Cupriavidus taiwanensis LMG 19424: one gene and its partner. The protein of the gene in region 1 interacts with the protein of each later gene in a pairwise test. Links are inferred from orthologs where the notes say so. Each region holds a gene or a part of one and is shown in the gene's direction. Other genes may lie near its edges.

The links. The genes of interacting proteins can lie anywhere in the genome.
Region 2: the proteins of cysE (region 1) and cysK interact in binary tests that used the Escherichia coli proteins (3 or more experiments, as listed by UniProt). The link is inferred for Cupriavidus taiwanensis LMG 19424 from one-to-one orthologs.

What each region holds. Positions count from the first base shown.
Region 1 is NC_010528.1:1,223,423-1,230,985, forward strand. What follows is about bases 1,848-4,651. They hold cysE (serine O-acetyltransferase), read left to right. Parts: upstream 1,848-2,779; coding sequence 2,780-3,523; downstream 3,524-4,651. Other genes in these bases: RALTA_RS05700 (RNA methyltransferase), read left to right, coding at 1,848-2,476; RALTA_RS05710 (UDP-2,3-diacylglucosamine diphosphatase), read right to left, coding at 3,566-4,363; RALTA_RS05715 (peptidylprolyl isomerase), read right to left, coding at 4,430-4,651. In the rest of the region: ppk2 (polyphosphate kinase 2), read right to left, coding at 1-179; RALTA_RS05690 (YdcH family protein), read right to left, coding at 193-408; RALTA_RS05695 (inositol monophosphatase family protein), read right to left, coding at 626-1,447; more of RALTA_RS05700, read left to right, coding at 1,658-1,847; more of RALTA_RS05715, read right to left, coding at 4,652-4,930; RALTA_RS05720 (peptidylprolyl isomerase), read right to left, coding at 4,953-5,537; RALTA_RS05725 (tetratricopeptide repeat protein), read right to left, coding at 5,606-6,331; cysS (cysteine--tRNA ligase), read left to right, coding at 6,626-7,563.
Region 2 is NC_010530.1:2,328,964-2,334,516, reverse strand. The notes cover bases 2,417-5,390. They hold cysK (cysteine synthase A), read left to right. Parts: upstream 2,417-3,431; coding sequence 3,432-4,349; downstream 4,350-5,390. Other genes in these bases: alkB (DNA oxidative demethylase AlkB), read right to left, coding at 4,994-5,390; RALTA_RS25930 (GFA family protein), read right to left, coding at 4,411-4,899; RALTA_RS25940 (sulfite exporter TauE/SafE family protein), read right to left, coding at 2,483-3,247; RALTA_RS25945 (DUF938 domain-containing protein), read left to right, coding at 2,417-2,438. In the rest of the region: RALTA_RS25950 (alpha/beta hydrolase family protein), read left to right, coding at 275-1,735; more of RALTA_RS25945, read left to right, coding at 1,821-2,416; more of alkB, read right to left, coding at 5,391-5,553.

The sequences.
Region 1 (7,563 bases):
CTGGCCAGGATGTCCTGCATGCCGCCTGCCGCCAGTTGCACGGCGGCTTCGACGGCGCTGTCGACTTCATTGCGCTGGGCCGACAGCGCGGAGCGGGTGGGCAGCACATCGCCGCGGGCCGTGGCGCGGGGCCGTGTCGCGCCCGGAGTGCGCGAGGTCTGGAGGTTGGGGTCGGTCATCTGCGCGCCTCCGTCAGGCGGCGGTGCGGCGCAGGATTTGATAGAGCTGGTCCTTGAGCAGCAGCTTCTCTTTTTTCAGCCGCTCGATTTCGAACGTGGAAGCCGGCACCAGGCCGCGCTCCATGTTGTGGATTTCCTGATCGAGCGAATTGTGGCGGTGGAACAGCCGCGCAAAGTGCGCGTCTTGGGTCTTCAGGGTGCTGATCTGGTCGCGGTACTCGGGAAACATGCTGGCTCTCCTGTGGCTGGATCCGCGCGCACATGGCGTGGCGCATGGATTCATTCTGGTGAGCGCAGGGCGGCGCGGCCTTGACCAGGATCATGGCTCGCCGGGGAATGAGACGAGGCCGCGTTGGGCAACGCACGTGCATGCGGCCCCGTAAAAACAAACGCCCGCCGGAATGCGGCGGGCGGGCTGGCATGGCCGCTCAGGCCATCAGCGGGATTCAGGCCGAGGCGGGCTTGGCGTTGTCCAGCGAGTACGGCGACAGCAGGCGCACCATCTGGGCAAAGGCCTTGGGGTTGCCGGCCAGCACTTCGCCTTGTTCCATCTGGCGCGGCTCGCCGGCATAGTTGCCCACCAGCCCGCCCGATTCGGTGATCAGCAGCATGCCGGCGGCCATGTCCCACGGCTGCAGGCCGCGCTCGAAGAAGCCGTCGAGGCGGCCGCAGGCCACGTAGGCCAGGTCCAGCGCCGCGGCGCCCGGGCGACGCAGGCCGGCGCAGCTGCGCGTCATCAGCGCGAAGATCTCGAGGTACTCGTCCACGCCTTCCAGGTCGCGGAACGGGAAGCCGGTGCCGATCAGGCAGTCGGCCAGCTTGTCGCGGCGGGTGACGCGGATGCGGCGGTTGTTCAGGAAGGCGCCGGCGCCCTTGGTGGCGGTGAACAGTTCGTCGCGGGTCGGGTCATAGACCACCGCCTGCACCGGCGTGCCGCGGTGCAGCTGGGCGATCGAGACCGCGTATTGCGGGAAGCCGTGGATGAAGTTGGTGGTGCCGTCGAGCGGGTCGATCACCCAGGTGTATTCATGGCCGGCTTCGTCTTCGGCCCAGGACTGGCCGGACTCTTCCGCTAGAATGCCGTGTTCCGGGTAGGCGGTGCGCAGGACCTCGATGATCGCGGCTTCAGCGGCGCGGTCCACCTCGGTAACGAAATCGTTGTGTTGCTTGCGCGAGACGCGCACCAGATCGACGTCGAGCGACGCGCGGTTGATGATGGATCCCGCCTTGCGGGCCGCCTTGATGGCGATATTGAGCATCGGATGCATGAATCTCTCCAGGCCGGCCACGATGCGGCGGGGCGCCAAAGCGCCGCACGCCCGCTCATGGGCAGCTGACAACACAACGGATTGTAGAAGAACGTGGGACGTCGCCTGGACTGAATGGCCTTGCCGCGGGACGCCCTGTAGATGTGTCGAGAACGCCTCGCGGGCAAGGATAAACCTGGCGCCGCGCCAAAGAAGAACCCCGAATTGTATATGAACCCGGCAATTGATACGAGCCAGACCGCCATGCCACCCGACGGCGGCGACGCCTTCGGCCGCGTGCGCTTCGTGCTGGTGGAAACCAGCCATCCCGGCAACGTGGGCTCGGTGGCGCGGGCCATCAAGACCATGGGCTTCGGCAGCCTGGTGCTGGTGTCGCCACGCGAGCCGGAGGTGCTGCGGCATCCCGATGCCGTGGCCATGGCCAGCGGCGCCGACGACGTGCTGGCCGCCGCGGTGATCGTCGACGGGGTGGACGCGGCCCTGGCCGGGGCCGCGCTGACCGTCGCCATGACCGCGCGCCAGCGCGAGTTCGGGCCGCCGCGGCTGCTGCCGCGTGCCGCCGCCGCGCGGGCGCGCCAGACGCTGGGCGGCAGCGGCGACGTGGCGTTCGTGTTCGGCAACGAGCGCTACGGCCTGCCCAACGAGGTGGTGGAGCGCTGCAACGCCGTGACCCATATCCCCGCCAATCCCGCCTATGCCTCGCTGAACCTGGCGCAGGCGGTGCAGCTGGTCGCCTACGAGATGCGGCTGACGCTGCTGGACGCCGCCCCGGACGCGGGCGCCAATATCGGCTATGCTGGCGAGCCGGCCACGGCGGAACAGGTCGAGGCCATGTTCGGCCACCTGCAGACCGGGCTGGAGGCGATCGGATTTCTCGATCCGTCCAACCCCCGCAAGCTGATGACCCGGCTGCGCCGCCTGCTGGCGCGCAGCGGCCTCGAGCGCGAGGAAGTGAACATCCTGCGCGGCATCGCCAAGCACATGCTGATTGCCGCGCAGAACCCGTCTGGCCCGCAAGCCGACCGGTGACAGGAGCAAAGGACTGTGGCAGCAACCCGTAGCGATGCGATGTGGGACCAGGACGGTGCATGCCGATGCGGCGTGGCCGGATGTCCCGCCGCCGCGGGCTCGCGCATGCCCGGTCGATGTTGATCGCAGCATCGCAGCAATGTCCCTGGCGGATCAGGGGCCAAATGCCGGTGCCGCAGGGCGGGCCGGCAAATCCCTTACACTCCTGATCCTCTTCACCGGCCCCCGACCGCGCCGGCGACCCTGCCCCGGGCCCAGGCCCGCGTGGCGCGGCGCACGGCGCGGCACCACGACACGACCAAGATGTTCTCTCGCCTGAAGGAAGATATCGACACGATCATGCTGCGCGATCCCGCCGCGCGCAGCCGCCTCGAAGTCCTGACCTGCTACCCGGGCCTGCACGCGGTGCTGCTGCACCGGCTGGCGCACGCATGCTGGCGCGCGGGGCTTCACTGGCTGGGCCGCTGGATTTCGCACTGGTCGCGCTTTTTTACCGGCATCGAGATCCATCCCGCGGCGACGCTGGGCCGGCGCGTGTTCATCGACCACGGCATGGGCGTGGTCATCGGCGAAACCGCGCAGATCGGCGACGACTGCACCATCTACCAGGGCGTGACGCTGGGCGGCACGTCGCTGTACAAGGGCCAGAAACGGCATCCGACCCTCGGGGCCGGCGTGGTGGTCAGCGCCGGCGCCAAGGTGCTGGGCGGGTTCGTGGTGGGCGACGGCGCGCGCGTGGGCTCCAATGCGGTGGTGCTCAAGCCGGTGCCGCCAGGCGCGACCGCGGTCGGCATCCCGGCCCGCATCATCCTGCCGGATGCGCCGTCGGTGCAGCAGGGTGCCAAGCAGGAGTTCTCGGCCTACGGCATCACGCCCAACGCCGACGACCCGGTGTCGCTGGCGCTCAAGAGCCTGATCGACAATGCCGCGCTCCAGCATGACCGCATCGAGGCCGTGCTGGCCGCGCTCGACCGGCTTGGCGAACACCTGGAGAACACGCCGAACGATCCGTTCGATGCCAGCGAGCTGCGCAAGCTGATGAAATAACGGCGTGCCGGCACGGGCTGCGCCGCTGGCCCGCGGTGCCGCTCAGTCGGTCTGCGGCAGCAGCCGGAAACCGTCACGGTCCAGCTGCAGCACCGCGGCGCGCGGATGCGCGCCATCCAGGTCCCAGTCGGTCAGCACCCAGCGCACGCCTGCACCGTCTTCGTGGCGGGCAGGGCGATGGGTATGGCCATGGATCAGCAGCGACGCGCCGGCGGCGCCGAGCAACTCGGCCGCCGCCGCTGGGGCCACATCCCCATAGACCACCGGCACCGCCGCGCCGGCGCTGCGTTGCCTGGCGCGGTTGCCTTCGCTGTCCGCGCGCAGCTTGCGGGCCACCGCCAGGCGAGCGCGCAGCGGCAGCGCCAGGAACACGCGCTGCACCCAGCGCTTGCGGGTCCAGCGGCGAAAGCGGTTGTAGCGTTCGTCGTCGATGCACAGCATGTCGCCGTGGCTCAGCACGACGCGCTGGCCGGCGCAATCGATCAAGGTGGGGTCGGGCAGCAGCGTGGCGCCCGCGGCGCCGGCAAAGCGGCGGCCCAGCAGGAAGTCGCGGTTGCCGTGCATCAGGTACACCGCCACGCCGCGCGCGGACAGTGTGCGCAGCGCCAGCGCCACGCGTTGCGCGAACGGCGCGTCGGTTTCTTCGTCGCCGACCCAGAATTCAAAGAAGTCGCCCAGGATGAACAGCGTGCGCGCCTGCGCTGCGGCGCGCTCGAGCGTGCGCTCGAAGGCCGCTAGCGTGCGCGGCATGCCGGGCGTCAGATGCAGGTCGGAAATGAACCACGCCGGCGCCTGTACCTCGAGGGGACCGGCCACCGGCGTGTGGGAGATTGCGGTCATGCGTGGTGTCGGGAAAAAAAGGCCGGCACGCGCGCGCGCACGGTACCGCAATCGGCAGGCATCGGCTTATTCGACGACGACGGCCTTCTCGATCACGACGTCTTCCAGCGGCACGTCCTGGTGGAAGCCCGAGCTGCCGGTACGCACGCCCTTGATCTGCTCGACCACGTCGGTGCCGTCGACGACCTTGCCGAACACGGCATAGCCGAAGCCCTGCGGGGTCGGCGACGAAAAGTTGAGGAAGTCGTTGTCGACCACGTTGATGAAGAACTGCGCGGTGGCCGAGTGCGGCGCATTGGTGCGCGCCATCGCCACGGTGTAGCGGTCGTTCTTCAGGCCGTTGCCGGCTTCGTTCTCGATCGGGGCGTCGGTGTCCTTCTGCTTCATGCCGGGTTCGAAGCCGCCGCCCTGGATCATGAAGTTCTTGATCACGCGGTGGAAGATGGTGTTGTCGTAGTGGCCCTTGCGGACATACGACAGGAAGTTCTCAACCGTTTTCGGGGCCTTCTCGGCGTCGAGTTCCAGGGTGATCACACCCTTGTTGGTCTGGAGCTGTACCTTGGACATGGCGGTTTCCTCTGTTCGGTAATTATTTGACGACGGTGGCCGACTCGATCACGATCGGCGCGGCCGGCACGTTGCGCATCGGGCCGTAGGCCGTGGTCGGCACGGACTTGATCTTGTCGATCGTGTCCATGCCTTCCACCACCTTGCCGAAGACGGCATAGCCATTGCCGTCCGGCTGCGGGTAGTCGAGATTCGGATTATCCACCACATTGACGAAGAACTGCGCGGTGGCCGAGTCCGGGTTGCTGGTGCGCGCCATGGCAACCGTGCCGGCCTTGTTCTTGAGGCCGTTGCGGGCTTCCAGCGGGATCGGCGCGCGCGTGGGCTTTTCCTTCATGTCGCGGTCAAAGCCGCCGCCCTGCACCATGAAGCCGTTGATCACGCGGTGGAAGATGGTGCCACTGTAGAAGCCGCTCTTCACATATTCCAGGAAGTTCGCGACGGTCTTGGGCGCTGCCTCGGGATAGAGCTCGACCGTGAACTTGCCGGCGCTGGTGACGAACTGGACGCGCTCGGCGGCCTTCTGCTGGGCCAGCGCGCTGAACGAAGACAGCGCCAGGGTGCCGGCGGCCAGGCCGGCCAGCAGGATGCGACGGGAACGGATCATGAATGGAACTCCGGTAAGTCGGGATGGACACGGCCCGGGCATGGCGCGCCGGGCCAGCGGATGGAGGGTCAGTTCGCCGCCGGGGCGCTGGCCGGAGACTGGCGTCCGCCCGGCGCCGCCTTGCGGCCGGTGGCCGCTGGCGCGGCCGGCTTCGGTGGCGCTGCCACGGCGGAGGCCGGGGCCAGTTGGCGCAGGCCGGCGCTGGCGCGGGCATCGCCCGGATTGCGGCGCAGGGCCTCGGTGTAGGCCTGCTCGGCCAGGCGGCGGTAGACGTCGCCCAGGTTGGTGTAGCCGACCGCGAAGGCCGGCTTGACCTCGGTGGCCAGCAGCAGTTCGGCTTCGGCGCGCTTCAGGTCGCCGCGCTTGGCATAAAGCAGTGCCAGGTTGTTGTGCGGCTCGGGCAGTTCGGGAAAGTCCTGCGCCATCTCGCTGAAGGCCTGGATCGCTTCGTCCTCGCGGCCCGCCTGGGCCAGCGCCCAGGCCCGCTGGAAGCGGGCCTGCGCATTGCGCGGATTGGTGGCAAGCACGCGGTCGAAGCCCTTGATGGCGTCCTCGTAGCGGCGCGCATTGGCGGCTTGCTGGGCCTCGCCCATGCCCGGGTCGGTCGACTGGATGCCGCCGACCGGCGAGGTCGGCACCGCCAGCGACAGCGGGCCGTTCTGCGCGGACGCGGGGCCTGCCAGCGCCGCGGCCAGCGCCAGCAGCGGCACGACGGTGCGAGATCCGCGCCGGCGCATGCGTGCAGCGGTGGCGGCGTGGACAGCAAAAAACGGGGAGGGCAGCGGCAGGCTCATTGAGGACGGGTCCGTTATACTCCGCGGCATTCTAGCAAAGCGGCAAGTGCGGCACGAAGGCGGTGCCGCGGCGGCCAGGTGTGCGGGGCCATGCGCGGGCTCCATGCGCGGGCTCCATGCGCGGCTTCCATGCGCGCCGGCGCGCCGGGCCGCGTCGCCGACTCGCGCACTGCCTTCCGGTAAGATATGGGGCGCGACGGCATTGCGCCAGTGGCGGCGTGCGCGCCGGCGGCCATGGCCCGCGTTGCCTGCCGGGCGAACCCGGCAGACTCCTCTCACCACTCACTTCGTTTCATGCAGCCCCTGAACATCTACAACACGCTCGCGCGTGAGAAACAGCCATTCGTGCCAATCGAACCCGGCAAGGTCCGCATGTATGTGTGCGGCATGACCGTGTACGACTACTGCCACGTCGGCCACGCGCGCGTGATGGTGGTGTTCGACATGGTGCACCGGTGGTTGCGCGCCGCCGGCTACGAGGTGACGTATGTGCAGAACATCACCGACATCGACGACAAGATCATCCGCCGCGCGGTAGAGAACGGTGAGACCATCGGCGAGCTGACCACGCGCTTCATCCAGTACATGCACGAGGATGCCGCGGCACTGGGCGTGATCCGTCCCGACCACGAGCCGCGCGCCACCGACTACGTGCCGCAGATGCTCGACATGATCGGCAAGCTCGAGGCCAAGGGCCTGGCCTACCAGGCCAGCGACGGCGACGTGAACTACTCGGTGCGCAAGTTCGACGGCTACGGCAAGCTGTCCGGCAAGTCGCTCGAAGACCTGCGCGCCGGCGAGCGCGTCAGCGCCAACGATGCCAAGCAGGACCCGCTCGACTTCGTGCTGTGGAAATCCGCCAAGGCCAGCGAGCCGCCCGAGAGCAAGTGGGACTCGAAGTGGGGCGCCGGCCGCCCCGGCTGGCACATTGAATGCTCCGCGATGAGCTGCGCGCTGCTGGGCGAGCATTTCGACATCCATGGCGGCGGGGCGGACCTGCAGTTCCCGCACCACGAGAACGAGATCGCGCAGTCCGAAGGCGCCAGCGGCAAGCCCTTCGTCAACCTGTGGATGCACAACGGCTTCGTGCGCATCAACGACGAGAAAATGTCCAAGTCGCTTGGCAATTTTTTCACCATCCGCGAGGTGCTGAAGGCGTACGACGCCGAGGTCGTGCGCTTCTTCATCCTGCGCGCGCACTACCGCAGCCCGCTGAACTACAGCGACGCCCA
Region 2 (5,553 bases), on another replicon or contig:
GCCGCGTGCGGTGATGACAACGGCGGGCCCTCGGCCCGCCGTTTTGCATTCACGGCCATCGCTCATCTGAGCGTGGTCTGTTAACACGCGGCCCCGGTTCAGGCGAGTCGGGGCTAACCCGCATCCGTTGCAACGGCCCCAGCGTGTCGAGGACGACCTCCATGCGGCTTGCGCTGCCGTGTCCTACAGTGGTGGGGGCGTCCGCCACGGCACTTCGCCGGCGGCGCGCCATTCGCCCAGGACAACAAGATCCGCATAACAATGGAGACCAGGCATGAAACGAGCTGTCGGGAAAGCCGCGATGCTGTGCCTCGCCGCCACGCTGCTGTATGGCTGCGGCGGCGATGACGACGAACCGGCGCAGACCCCGCCGCCGCAGGCCGAAGAAAAGCGCCCGCAGGACGACCGCACCTTCACCATGGATGCCGCCACGCTGCCGTTCGCGGCGCTGGCCGGCGCGCCTGAGGCCGACCGCTGGTGGGGCGTGCAGGATGGCGCCGGCTACCGCATCGAGGTGCCGAAGAACTGGAACGGCCGGCTGGTGATGTACGCCCACGGCTATGCCGGCACCGGCGCGGCACTGTCGGTGACCATGCCGAGCATCCGCCGTCACCTGCTGGCCAACGGCTACGCGTGGGCCGCGTCCAGCTATGCCAAGAACTACTATGACGTGCGCGCCGGCCTGGAAGACACCAATGCGCTGGCGCTGGCCTTCACGCGCATTGCCGCGCAAAACGGGCGCACGCTGGCGGCCCCGTCGCGCCTCTACATCGTCGGCCATTCGATGGGCGGCCATATCTCGGCCGCGGCGGTGGATGAAGAGAACATCCAGGCCGCCAACCACAAGGTGCGCTACCACGGCGCAGTGCCGATGTGCGGCGTGCTCGGCGATACCGAGCTGTTCAATTACTTCGGCGCCTACCAGACCGCCGCGCAGCAGCAGGCCGGCTATCCGGTGACGGCGTGGCCCGCGGCCAACTGGGCCCAGATCGCGCCGGCGGTGCGTGCGGCGCTGTTCACCACCTACCCCGGCCAGACCACGGCGCAGGGCGACACCCTCAAGGCGATCGTGCGCAACCTGACCGGCGGGCAGCGGCCGCTGTTCGACTGGGGCTTCGGCGGCCCGGGCGCGCAGGGGTTGCAGGATGCGGTGTGGAGCACCTTCGGCCAGGACGGCTCGGTCAACGGCATCCTGACCCAGAACGTGGTCAACACCACCGGCATCACCTTCCAGTTCGACAACGACCCGGCGCAATCCGTGGCGGAGCAGTCGTTCAACGCCGGCATCTTCCGCGTCACCGGCAGCGCCGAGGCCAACCGCGCGCGCAGCGACGGCCTGCGCTGGATACCCAGGACCAATGCGCGCATCAGCGTGCCGGTGGTGACGCTGCATACGCTGGGCGACATGTACGTGCCGTTCAGCATGGAGCAGATCTACAAGCGCCGCGCCGATGCCAACGGCACCGCGCAATGGCTGGTGCAGCGCGCCATCCGCGGCGTGAGCCATTGCGATTTCACCGTGGCCGAACAGGCCAGGGCCTTCGACGACATGGTCAACTGGGAGCAGAACGGGGTGAAACCGGCCGGCGACGAAGTGCTGGACGCCGCCACCGTGGCCAGCCCGGCCTATGGCTGCAAGTTCACCGACAACACGCTGGTGAGCGGCGACGAAAGCCCGACCACGGCGGCGCTGCGGCCGTCGGTGGCGCAGGCGTTCCCGTGCACGCCAGGCTGATTGGCTGACCGGCGCGCGGCCGCAGGCCGCGCGCCATTTCTGCTACGCTAGGCCCGTTCCCCAGCTTCCGCCTGCGCATGCCATCATGACCGGCCAGACCCACGACCCCGATGCGCGCCGCATGGCGCCTGCCACCGAGCGCAACCGCGAGCCCATCCTCGCCGTGCTGCGCCAGGTATTGCCCGCCAGCGGCACGGTGCTCGAAATCGCCAGCGGCACCGGCCAGCACGCCGTGCACTTTGCCGCGGCGCTGCCCGGCATCATCTGGCAGCCGAGCGACCCGGACGCGGCAGCGCGCGCGTCGATTGCCGCGTGGATCGCGCACGCGGGCGTGGCCAATGTGCGCGCGCCGCTGGCGCTGGATGTCTGCCGCCAGCCGTGGGGCATCGACGCCGCCGCCGCGGTGGTCTGCATCAACATGATCCATATCGCCCCGTGGGCCGCGGCCGAGGCGCTGTTCGCGGGTGCCGGCAAGCTGCTGGGCCCCGGCGGCGTGCTGTTCCTGTACGGCCCGTATCGCCGCGGCGGCGCGCATACCGCCCCCAGCAACGCCGCCTTCGACGCGCAGCTGCGCGCCACCGACCCCGACTGGGGCGTGCGCGACATGGAGGCAGTGATCGCGCTGGGTACTGCGCAGGGGCTGCGCTGCGACGAGCCGGTGCCGATGCCGGCCAACAACTTCTGCCTGGTGCTGCGCAAGTAGGCGCGCCGCGCGCGAGCTTCGCAGGATTTGCAGGCTTCGCCGCTTCAGCCGCGCACCAGCATCACCACCGCGGTGGCGATCAGGCACACCGCAAACAACGCGCGCAGGCGGCGCTCGGGCATCCGGTGCGCCAGCGCCACGCCCCATGAGATGGTCAGCATGCCGCCCAGCGACAGCGGAATGCCGCTGGCCCAGTCGACCTGGCCGGCATGGGCATAGGTGGCCAGCGCCACCACCGCGCCGGGCGTCACCAGCGCCAGTGCCAGGCCTTGCGCCGCGGCCTGGCGCAGCCCGAACAGGCCGACCAGCGCCGGCGCGGCCACCACGCCGCCGCCCACGCTGAAGAAGCCCGAGAACAAGCCGCCGACCACGCCCACCATCGGGATCCAGCGTGCCGAGACGCGCGCCTGCGGCGCCGTCACCGCGCGCCCCGGCAGCAGCCGCCACAGGAAGTACAGCGCCATGCCGATCATGAAGAGCGCGAAGATCCGCCGCAGCAACTGCGCGTCCATCGCGGTGGCCGTGCGCGCCGACAGCCACGTCGCCAGCACCGCGGACAAGCCCAGCACGACCGCCGTGCGCAGCGCAATGTCGGCCCGCTTGCGGTATTGCCAGAAGCCGATCAGCACGTTGGGCGCGATCATCACCAGCGCGGTGCCCTGTGCCAGCTGCTGGTCCATGCCGAACAGCAGGCCCAGCGCCGGAATCGCGATCAGCCCGCCGCCGATGCCGAACAGCCCGCCCACCGCGCCGAGCAAACCACCAAGTCCGAAGATCAGCAGGGAAGACAGCAGCAGGTGGTCAGGCATCAGGGCAGGGGGAAATGCGGGGGATTTCAGGCAGGATTCAGACAGAAGCGGGGGCAAGGCGCGGCGGCCTCCATCATACGCGAGCGGCCCGGGCGGCGCTTTGCACTAAAATCGGCGGGGTCATTCGATCCTGCGCTGCCGGGCCCGACAGGCCCGCTGCATCGCACCCGCCACGGAGAACACGATGAAGGTCCAGAACATCCTGCAGACGATCGGCAATACCCCGCATATCCGCATCAACCGGCTGTTCGGCAACGGCCACGAGGTCTGGATCAAGTCCGAGCGCAGCAACCCGGGCGCTTCGATCAAGGACCGCATCGCGCTGGCGATGGTGGAGGACGCCGAACGCCGCGGCGTGCTCAAGCCCGGCGGCACCATCATCGAGCCGACCTCGGGCAACACCGGCATCGGCCTGGCCATGGTGGCCGCGGTCAAGGGCTACAAGCTGGTGCTGGTGATGCCGGACAGCATGTCGGTCGAGCGCCGCCGCCTGATGCTGGCCTATGGCGCCACCTTCGACCTGACCCCGCGCGAGAAGGGCATGAAGGGCGCGATCGCGCGCGCCGAGGAACTGGTCGCCGCCACACCGGGCGCGTGGATGCCGCAGCAGTTCGAGAACCCGGCCAACGCCGACGTGCATGCGCGCACCACCGCGCAGGAAATCCTGAACGATTTCCCCGAGGGACTCGACGCACTCATCACCGGCGTCGGCACCGGCGGCCACCTGACCGGATGCGCTCGGGTGCTGAAGGAAAAATGGCCGCAGCTGAAAGTGTTCGGCGTCGAGCCGGTGGCGTCGCCGGTGATCTCCGGCGGCGCGCCGGCGCCGCACCCGATCCAGGGCATTGGCGCGGGCTTTATCCCGAAGAACCTCGACACCGCGCTGCTCGACGGCGTGATCCAGGTCGACGCCGAGCCCGCGCGCGAGATGGCGCGCCGCTGCGCGCGCGAGGAAGGCATCCTGGTCGGGATCTCGTCGGGCGCCACGCTGGCGGCGATCGCGCAGAAGCTGCCGGAACTGCCGGCCAACGCGCGCGTGCTGGGCTTCAACTACGACACCGGCGAGCGCTACCTGACCGTCGAAGGTTTCCTGCCCGCCTGAGGGATGTCGGCGGCGTGCGCGCGGCTTGAACGAAACCGTTCCTGTCGCGCCCGCCCGCCATTCAGCGCGACAGCAGGCCGTGCCGCTTGTGCCAGTCGGCCAGCGATTCCTCCGGCCATGTGTCGCAGCGGACATGGCCCTTGCCGCGCGGCACGTCTACCCACGGCGCTACGGAATCCAGCGAGGCCTCCACCACCTCCGGCGGGCGCGGCAGCGGCGTGTCGATGGCCGAGGCGTGCGGATACAGCATCTCGGGCCAGCGCGGATCCCACAACCACAGCGCGCTGCCGCACTTCACGCAGAAATGCCGCTGCGCCGGCGAGCGCCGCGCGCGCTTGCCGGGCTCGCGCAGCACGGCGCGGTAGACGCCCAGGTGCTTGCGCCCGCGCACGCGCAGCGTGGCGGCATCGCCGCCGATGTTGATGGCATAGCCGCCACCACCCGCCGTCTTGCGGCAGATCGAGCAATGGCAATGCATGTATGGGCAGGGCGAATCGGACTCGAGCGAGAAGTGGACCGCGCCGCAATGGCAGGAGCCGTCGAGATGCATGGGAAGGGCCTTTGCACGGTGGCGTTCGGGACAGTCCATTGACTGTAGAAAACCCCCGCCAAAGTGCCAAGGCCGGGGCAGGCGGCTAGCGCGCCTATCGCGCCTTGCGGAACGTCAGGTTGATGCGCAGCGGCCCCAGCAGCGGATGATCGCCATCGGCCAGCGGCGCCACGCCGTGGAACGCCAGCCGCGACGGCCCGCCCCACACCACCACGTCGCCATGCGCCAGCCGTATCCGCTGCGGCTTGTCGGCACGGCGCATGCCGCCGAACAGAAACACCGCCGGCAGCCCCAGCGACACCGAGACGATGGGCGCGGTGAAATCGCGCTCGTCGCGGTCCTGGTGCAGCGACAGGCGGGTGCCCGGCACATAGCGGTTGATCAGGCAGGCATCCGGCGCAAAGCCGGCAAAACCCGCCTGCTCCGCCGCGCTGGCGGCCAGCTCTCGGAAACTCGCCGGCATGTCGGGCCACGCCTGTCCGCTCAGCGGATCGACCGCGTCGTAGCGATAGCCGCGCGCGTCGGAGACCCAGCCGCACGCGCCGCAGTTGGTCATCGCCACCGACATCTTCAGCCCGCCGGGGGTGACCATGTGCCGCCAGGGGGCCAGGGCCAGGATGGTTTGCACATCGGCGAGCAGCACTTCGGCACTGG